Regions from separate parts of the Aeromicrobium sp. Leaf291 genome, predicted to be linked through region 2. Evidence: predicted binding sites of a transcription regulator. Region 2 holds the regulator's gene; the other holds the start of a gene.
What was found. Region 2 encodes LexA, which represses DNA repair genes until DNA is damaged. Its sites were predicted from a motif close to TCGAACANNTGTTCGA; they were not measured.
Positions count from the first base shown of each region.

Region 1 (4,208 bases), on a different contig from region 2:
ACCGAGCGGGCCGCGGCCTGGGCGCGCCACAACCGGCTGGCGTTCTGCGACGGCTACGCCAAGGCGGCCGGCCGCGACCCACGCGACGACGCCGACCTGCTGCGCGGCCTCGAGCTCGACAAGGCCGTCTACGAGGTGTCCTACGAGCACGCCAACCGACCCGACTGGTCGAGCGTCCCGCTGGGGTCGATCGCCCGGATCCTGCGTGAGGGTGAGTGACATGAGCGAGTCCACGACGAGCTGGCCCCCCGCGGTGGGTGACCTCGACCTGCACCTGGTGGCCGAGGGCCGCCACGAGCGGCTCTGGGAGGTCCTCGGTGCGCACGTGCGCACGCACGAGGGCCCGTCCGGGCCGGTGGGCGGGACCTCCTTCGCCGTCTGGGCGCCGAACGCGCAGGCCGTGCAGGTCGTCGGCGACTTCAACGGCTGGGACGGCGGGGCCCACGCGATGCGGGCCCTCGGCGGTTCGGGCGTGTGGGACCTCTTCGTCCCGGACGTCGGCGCCGGCGCGCGCTACAAGTTCCGCCTCCAGGGTCCCGACGGTGCGTGGCACGAGAAGGCCGACCCGCTCGCCTTCGGCACCGAGGTCCCCCCGGCCACGGCGTCCGTCGTCGTGGAGCCGCAGCACCGCTGGCGCGACGATGCATGGGTGGCCCGACGCGACGCGACCGCGTGGCTCGAGGCGCCGGTGAGCGTGTACGAGGTGCACCTCGGGTCGTGGCGACCGGGGCTGTCCTACCGGGAGCTGGCCGACGAGCTCGGCGACTACCTCGTCGAGATGGGCTTCACCCATGTCGAGCTCATGCCCGTGGCCGAGCACCCCTTCGGCGGCTCGTGGGGCTACCAGGTCACGTCGTACTACGCCCCCACGTCGCGCTTCGGCTCCCCCGACGACTTCCGGTGGTTCGTCGACGAGCTGCACCAGCGCGGCATCGGCGTCATCGTCGACTGGGTGCCCGCGCACTTCCCGCGCGACGAGTGGGCCCTCGCCCGCTTCGACGGCACCCCGCTGTACGAGCACCCCGACCCGCGGCGCGGCGAGCAGCCCGACTGGGGCACCTACGTCTTCGACTTCGGCCGCAACGAGGTGCGCAACTTCCTCGTGGCGAACGCGCTCTACTGGCTCGAGGAGTTCCACCTCGACGGCCTGCGCGTCGACGCCGTCGCCTCGATGCTCTACCTGGACTACTCGCGCAACGACGGCGGGTGGGTGCCCAACAAGCACGGCGGCCGCGAGAACCTCGAGGCCGTGCAGCTGCTGCAGGAGCTCAACGCCACGGTCTACAAGCACCACCCCGGCGTGATGATGATCGCCGAGGAGTCCACCGCGTGGCCCGGCGTCAGCGCGCCCACCGACGCCGGCGGTCTCGGCTTCGGCTTCAAGTGGAACATGGGCTGGATGCACGACACGTTGTCCTACCTGGGGCAGGACCCCGTGCACCGCTCGTACCACCACGGCGAGATGACCTTCGCGATCGACTACGCCTGGACCGAGAACTTCGTCCTGCCCCTCTCGCACGACGAGGTCGTGCACGGCAAGGGCTCGCTGTGGGGCCGGATGCCCGGCGACGCCTGGAACAAGGCGGCCGGCGTGCGCGCGCTGCTGGCCTTCATGTGGGCGCACCCCGGCAAGCAGATGCTGTTCATGGGCGGGGAGTTCGGCCAGGAGGGCGAGTGGGCCGAGTCGCGCGGTCTCGACTGGCACGCGCTGGAGGACCCGCTGCACGCCGGTGTGCTCGAGCTGGTCAGCGACCTCAACCTCACCTACCGCGACACCCCGGCCCTGTTCACGGCCGACGCGCGTCCCGAGGGCTTCCGGTGGATCGACGCCTCCGACACCCAGGGCAACGTCATCTGCTTCCTGCGGATCGGCTCGGACGGCTCGCAGCTGGCCTGCCTGGCCAACTTCTCCGGCAGCCCACACCACGACTACCGGGTGGGCCTGCCCCTGCCCGGCACGTGGCGCGAGGTGCTGAACACCGACGCCGAGTCCTACGGCGGCTCCGGCGTCGGCAACCTGGGCAGCGTCGAGGCCGAGATGGTTCCGCACCACGGGTTCGCGGCATCCGCCGAGGTCCAGCTGCCCCCGGCCGGGGTGCTCTGGCTGGTGCCCGAGCAGCAGTAGGTCGGGCCCGGTCCGCGCCCTGCGCACCACCCTTCGGCCCCGCTCCGCACGGAGTGGGGCCGAAGGTCTGTGGACCGCCGGGACGTTCTGCTTGTATTCGAACATGTGCTTGTTTCATGTCTGATCCTGCCTCTAGAATGGGAGTAGATCAGCAGGAGGAATCATGAGCGTCGCCGCACTCGACACCCACCCGGTGCCGGCGTGCGTGCACGGACTCCACGCCCTGCTCGACACGGTCTCCACCGCGGCGTGGGACGGCCTGGACCCCACCGAGGTCCGACGGCTCCTCGCCGAGATCGGTCGCGCCGAAGCACGGCTGTCGGCCCACAAGATGGCCGCCGCTCGCGTGCTGGAGAAGGCCCGCAAAGCTGCAGCCAACGGTGACGGTCCGCGACCGGGAACGGGCACCTCGACCGGGGCCACGATCTCGTTCGACTTCGGTGGGGACCGCGGCGGGGCCGACGCCCTGGTCAACACCGCGCAGCGGATCGAGGAGCAGACCACCCTCATCGAGAACGCGCTCGCCTCCGGGGTGATCAGCACCAAGCAGGCCGACCTGATCTCCCGCGCCCTGGCCAAGCTTCCCGACGACGTCACCCCAGAGCAGCGTGAGCGCTGCGAAGAGACTCTCCTGAAGGATGCGCAGAAGCTGACGCTCAAGGACCTGCGCCGCAGGGCCGCCCGGATCACCGACGCCTACAAGAAGACCACCGACGAGGTCGACGCCGACGAGGACGAGATCCTCCGCCGCCGCGAAGAGGAAGCCCGCAAGAAGACGTCGTTCTCGATGTGGGACAACAACGACGGCACCGTCACCGGACGCTTCACCCTCCCCGAAGCACAGGGCGCGATGCTCAAGACCGCGCTCGACGCGCTCGCAGCCCCGCACCAGAAGGTCGGGACCGTCAACGCTGCGACCGGGCAGATGGACGAGGTGGGATTCGGGCAGACCTACCCCCAGCGCCTCGGACACGCCTTCGCCACCCTCGTCGAGCACCTCCCCGCCGACCGCCTCCCCACCAACGGTGGCGTCAGCGCTGTCGTGACCGTGAACCTCGATCTCGACACCTTGATGGGCGGCATCAAGGCCGCCGGCCTCTCCGACGGAACCCGCATCAGCGCCGGCGAAGCCCGCCGGCTCGCCTGCTCGGCGCAGATCGTGCCGATGGTTCTGGGAGGTACGAGCCTCCCGCTCGACCTCGGATCAGCGAACAGGTTCTTCAACAGAGCATCGCGCCGGGCGATGGAGAAGAGAGATGGCGGCTGCACCGCACCCGACAACTGCGACCGCGACGCCCGGTGGACCGAGGCCCACCACCTCAACCCCTACGCCATCTCCAAGACCACCGACATCAGAGACGGCGCACTGCTCTGCCCGTTCCACCACCACCGAGCCCACGAACAGGGCTGGGTCGGGAGGATCAACCCCGACGACGGACACGTCGAGTGGAAGCTCCCGGGCTCCGACACCTGGCAACGGAACACCCGCTGGCGACCCTGAACCCCGTCCCATCACGACACCCCGACCAAACCGTCGGGGCACTCGTGCTGCCCAGCGACCGCTGAACCGCCCAGGACTGGTCTCGATACACCTCCCCTCGCTGGCGCTCGTGGAGGCACTCGACCACCGGAACCGCGCTCGACCACCGAGGCCGACTTCGCTGGTCGAGTAGGACGGGCGAGCTTGCGAGGCCCGTCCGTATCGAGACCATTCACCGACGGTCTCGACACGCAGGTACATGCCGGGCGGATACCGATGAACCGCGCGGAGTGGTCTCGATACACCTCCCCTCGCTGGCGCTCGTGGAGGCACTCGACCACCGGGGTGCTCACGGATCTCTGAGGCGTTCGGTGGATGGTCCCGGATGCTCGACCATCGGGGTCGGGATCGGCGGCGCGGCACTGTGCCGCGACCACCCGGCCGGCTGCACCTAGGCTGACGACCATGACGACGTGGGGTGCATCGAGCGAGGTCGGACGTCTGCGGACGGTCATGCTGCACCGGCCCGGGCAGGAGCTCGCGCGGCTGACGCCACGCAACAACGACTCGCTGCTGTTCGACGGCATCCCGTGGCTGGGGCGC
Region 1 covers NZ_LMNM01000001.1:320,025-324,232, forward strand. Annotated here, with positions in the region: gene ASF35_RS01500 (aminoglycoside phosphotransferase) at 1-219, shown strand, start outside; gene glgB (1,4-alpha-glucan branching protein GlgB) at 221-2,125, shown strand; gene ASF35_RS01510 (HNH endonuclease signature motif containing protein) at 2,289-3,626, shown strand; gene ASF35_RS01515 (arginine deiminase) at 4,071-4,208, shown strand, end outside.
Region 1: ASF35_RS01510 (HNH endonuclease signature motif containing protein) is a predicted target of LexA. The motif match lies at 2,223-2,238, and genes of this name have one in related genera.

Region 2 (4,208 bases):
GTCAGCGGCCTCTCGAGTCACACGGGCCTCAGGTGTCACGGCGTGTCCCGGCCCGTCGGACGGCTCACGAGCAGCCCTCTCGCGCGCCCCTGCACCCCTACCGCGGCACGACCTTCGCCTCTTCCACTCTGGAACAAACAGGAGGATGATGGCGCGATGACCATGCGACTGAACCCCTACCTGAACTTCCGCGACGAGTCCCGCGAGGCGCTCGAGTTCTACCAGTCCGTCTTCGGCGGGACGATCGAGGCGATGACCTTCGGCGAGGCCGGCATGAGCGACGACCCTGCCGTGGCCGACCGGATGATGCACGGGCACCTCGTCACCGACGCCGGCTTCGACCTGATGGCCTCCGACACTCCTCCGGGCGGCGACCAGCCGTCGATGGGCACGGCCATCAACGTCACCCTCAACGGCGACGATCCTCGCATCCGCGACTACTGGGCCGGACTCAGCGAGGGCGCCGAGATCGTGGCACCGCTCGAGCGTGCACCGTGGGGCGACGAGTTCGGCCTGCTGAACGACCGCTTCGGCGTGGCCTGGCTGGTCAACCTCGCCGCGAGCCAGTAGCGGCCGACCCTCACACGGGGCGGGGCACCGACACGCCGAGGTGGTCGAGCGCGGCGTCGACGAGCGCGAACGCGGCGAGACGGCTGCGCGTCGCGTTCGCGAGCGCCTGACGCTTCAGCTCGCTGGGCTCCGACCCGCTCACCCGCACGAGGTCGGCGCTCTCGTCGACCCAGCGGCTGAAGGTCTCCGGAGTCACCTCGGGGTGGAACTGCCAGGCGATCACGCGGGCGCCGAAGGCCTCGTCGACGAAGCACTGCGGGCCGAACCACGAGCTGCCGATCACGCGCGCCGTGGGCGGCGGGCTCAGCACGTCCTGGTGGAACTGCCCCCACGGCCCCTCCGGGCAGAGGACGTCGTCGAGCGTGTCGACGCGGCGCCACCCGATCTCGGCACCGTCGCCGCGGTACGACGTGCCGCCGAGGGCACGGGCCACGAGCTGGGCGCCGTAGCAGATGGCCATCACGGGGACGCCCGACCCGAGCGCCACCCGCACGACGTCGGACTCCGCCTCCACGACGTGGGCCCAGCGGGGCTCGTGCGCCGAGCGCTCCGATCCGAGGCTGAGGACCAGGTCGACACCGGTCGCCGACCACGGGGAGTCGAACGTGTCGCGGTCGATCCAGGTCAGCTCGGCGCCGTGCTCCCGCAGCCGCTCCGTGACGTAGCCACCGGAGCGGTCGGTGTCATCGGCCAGCACGTGGACCTGCAGAGGGCGGTCCGCCGGCGTCGGGCCCGGGTTGGTGGAGGCGTCGTTCATGCCCCCATGGTGCCGGACGGGCCCGTCACTCGTAGACGGGCACCGCGAGGTCGGAGCCGAGCTGCAGCGCACCGGCGCTCGGCAGCGAGTTCATCCGCATGATGTCGTCGACCGTGTCGCGCACGTCGCCCTCGGGGTTGGCGTCGGCGGCGATCTGCCAGAGCGTCTGCCCCTCCTGCACGGTGACGACCGTGGTGGCGGGAACCGCGCCCGCGTCTGAGGTGGCGACGGTGGAGGAGCCGAGAGCGACGACCGTGACCGCCAGCGCCGCGATCACGGCGAGCAGGAGCACGAGGCGGCCCCGACGGGTCAGCCGGACCGCAGCCGGCTCGGTGGTGCTGCGCGGAGCCGCGGCGATCCCACGGGAGAACGACGGGGCGAAGCGGCTGGTCTCGTAGACGGTGATGGTGCTCATGGTGACCTCCGGGGAAGGGAGAGGAAGGAGTCTTGGTGTGTCGATCGAGCACCTGCCGATGTCATTCGAAGGTCGATGCTCCGGGGGCGGTGGTGCTCCGCGGATCCGACGAACAGATGTTCGATCGAACACGTGTACGACAGTAGGGGAAGGCGCCGACAAAAGCAGCCCCCTTTCGAACAGGAATCCGAACGGACAGCAGGATTGCCCGTCATTCCAGTGAAAGAATCTTCGACACCATGTTCGACTGTGACGCGTCGCACGCGCCTGACGGCGTCCCGAGCGCCGTCGCGGAACCATCGAGCGCGCCGTTCGAACGCGCGACACGCTGTCGAACATGTGTTTGTAAACGTCCGCGCAGAGGTCTAGCGTGGGCATCATGAGCGACGACAGCACCCTCGACCCCTCCGCCGACGCGCCGCGTCGGGGCCGCCCGAAGGGTTCACGCAACTCCGTGCGTGAGCTGCCCGACGGTCCCGTCGACGAGATGACCGGCCTCACCGGTCGGCAGCAGAAGATCCTGCACTTCATGCGCGACCAGATCGAGCAGCGCGGCTACCCGCCCAGCATGCGCGAGATCGGTGGCGCCGTCGGCCTGGCCAGCACCTCCTCGGTCGCCCACCAGCTGCGGGTCCTCGAGCGCCTCGGCTACGTCAAGCGCGACCCGAACCGCCCGCGCGCGATCGAGATCTTCCTGCCCGAGGTGGTCAAGGCGCGGCGCACGCTCAGCTCGGCCGACGACTCCGAGGTCGACGAGACCGGCTTCGGCGACCAGCGCCCCGAGGCCACCTACGTGCCCATGCTCGGTCGCATCGCCGCGGGCGGTCCGATCCTGGCCGAGGAGCAGGTCGAGGAGATCTTCCCGCTCCCCCGCTCCCTCGTCGGCGACGGCACGCTGTTCCTGCTCGAGGTGCGCGGCGACTCCATGGTCGACGCGGCGATCTGCGACGGCGACTACGTGGTCGTCCGCCAGCAGCCGGTCGCCGAGAACGGCGAGATCGTCGCCGCCATGCTCGACGGCGAGGCCACGGTCAAGACGTTCCAGCGCAAGGACGGCCAGATCTGGCTGCTGCCGCACAACGACGACTACTCCCCCATCGACGGCAACCACGCCACGATCCTGGGCAAGGTCACGACGGTGCTGCGCCGCCTCTGACACCCGCCGTCAGCGCTCATCACCCACGAGGCCCTCTCCCGTTCACGGGAGAGGGCCTCGTGGTGCGTCGGCGCACGAGCGGTGCCGGGCGAGCTGTGCTCAGCTGCGGAAGTTAAGCGTGCCCACGCTGTAGGACTTGCCGGCCGTGACCCGCTTGGTCTGCGTGCCCTTGTGGGTGCGACCGATGCCGCGCCACGAGTCACCGTTGACCAGGACCCGGTAGTTGCCCGACTCGAGGCCGCGGATGACGAAGCGGCCCGAGGAGCTCGTGTACGCCGAGCGCATCACGAGCACGCCCTGCGTGGAGTACACCGAGACCAGCATCTCCTTGTTGCTCTTGCCGCCGATCCGCGAGACCTTGCCCGAGATCGTGGCGCCCTTGCGCAGCTTGGAGGTGTTCGACGTGGCGTCGCCGTTGTTGATGGTGACGAGCTTGTAGTCACCGGCGCTCTGCGCCACGCAGGCGTCGCGGTACATCCAGCCCTTGTAGCCGCTCGGCGGCTTCTTGGCCTTGAAGCCGTAGCGGTACGACGTCTCGTACTCGGGGTAGGCGCCGTTGACGGTCTTCCAGCGCTCGCTGCCGCGCTCGCCACCCTTGTGGTAGAGGTAGTTGTCCTTGTAGATGCTGGGGTACCAGGCAGAACAGCTCGTCCGTCGCCCGACCTCGACCCAGTACTTGCCGTTGCGCAGACCCTCGAACTGCTTGAAGCCCGAGGAGTTCGCGTGGCCGGCCGTGATGATCGGGCGGTCCAGGATCTTGGTGCCGGGCACGTACTCGCGGACGGTCGTCCAGGTGTCGTGCGGCTTGATCGACGACGTGTAGGTCGCGTCGGTGTCGAAGCCGAGCGCGTGCTTGCCGGAGTCGAGGTTGGCGGAGATGGTGGCCGACAGGCCGCCGGTGCCGTAGGAGATGAGGTCGTCGTCGCTCGCGGAGTAGGTGTACTTCGTGGCGGCGTTGCAGCTGGCGTACTGGCGCCCGCCCGTCGTGATGACGCCGGCCCGGTTGGTGCCCTCGTGCGAGACGAGGTAGCGGGAGTCGCCGTTCTGGCTCACCGGGAGAAAGGTGATGTCGTAGCCGCCGGAGCCCGACGTCGTGTCGGCGCCGTACTCGTTGGCGCAGAAGGGAACATCGAGGCCGCGCAGGTCCGAGGCGCGCGTCGGCCGGGTGACGGGCGGGGCGATCACGCGCACGTCGGTGCCGGTGGACCCGGCCCCGCTGAGCGTGCCGGCGATCCGGCCGAACCGGAAGTCGGCCACGAAGTCGTTGTACTTGGTCACCGAGGCCGCGTGCGCCTCGCTGACGCGCTTGC
Region 2 covers NZ_LMNM01000002.1:431,361-435,568, reverse strand. Annotated here, with positions in the region: gene ASF35_RS11870 (VOC family protein) at 157-570, shown strand; gene ASF35_RS11865 (type 1 glutamine amidotransferase) at 581-1,327, opposite strand; gene ASF35_RS18240 (LysM domain-containing protein) at 1,353-1,742, opposite strand; gene lexA (transcriptional repressor LexA) at 2,122-2,898, shown strand; gene ASF35_RS11850 (hypothetical protein) at 2,998-4,208, opposite strand, start outside.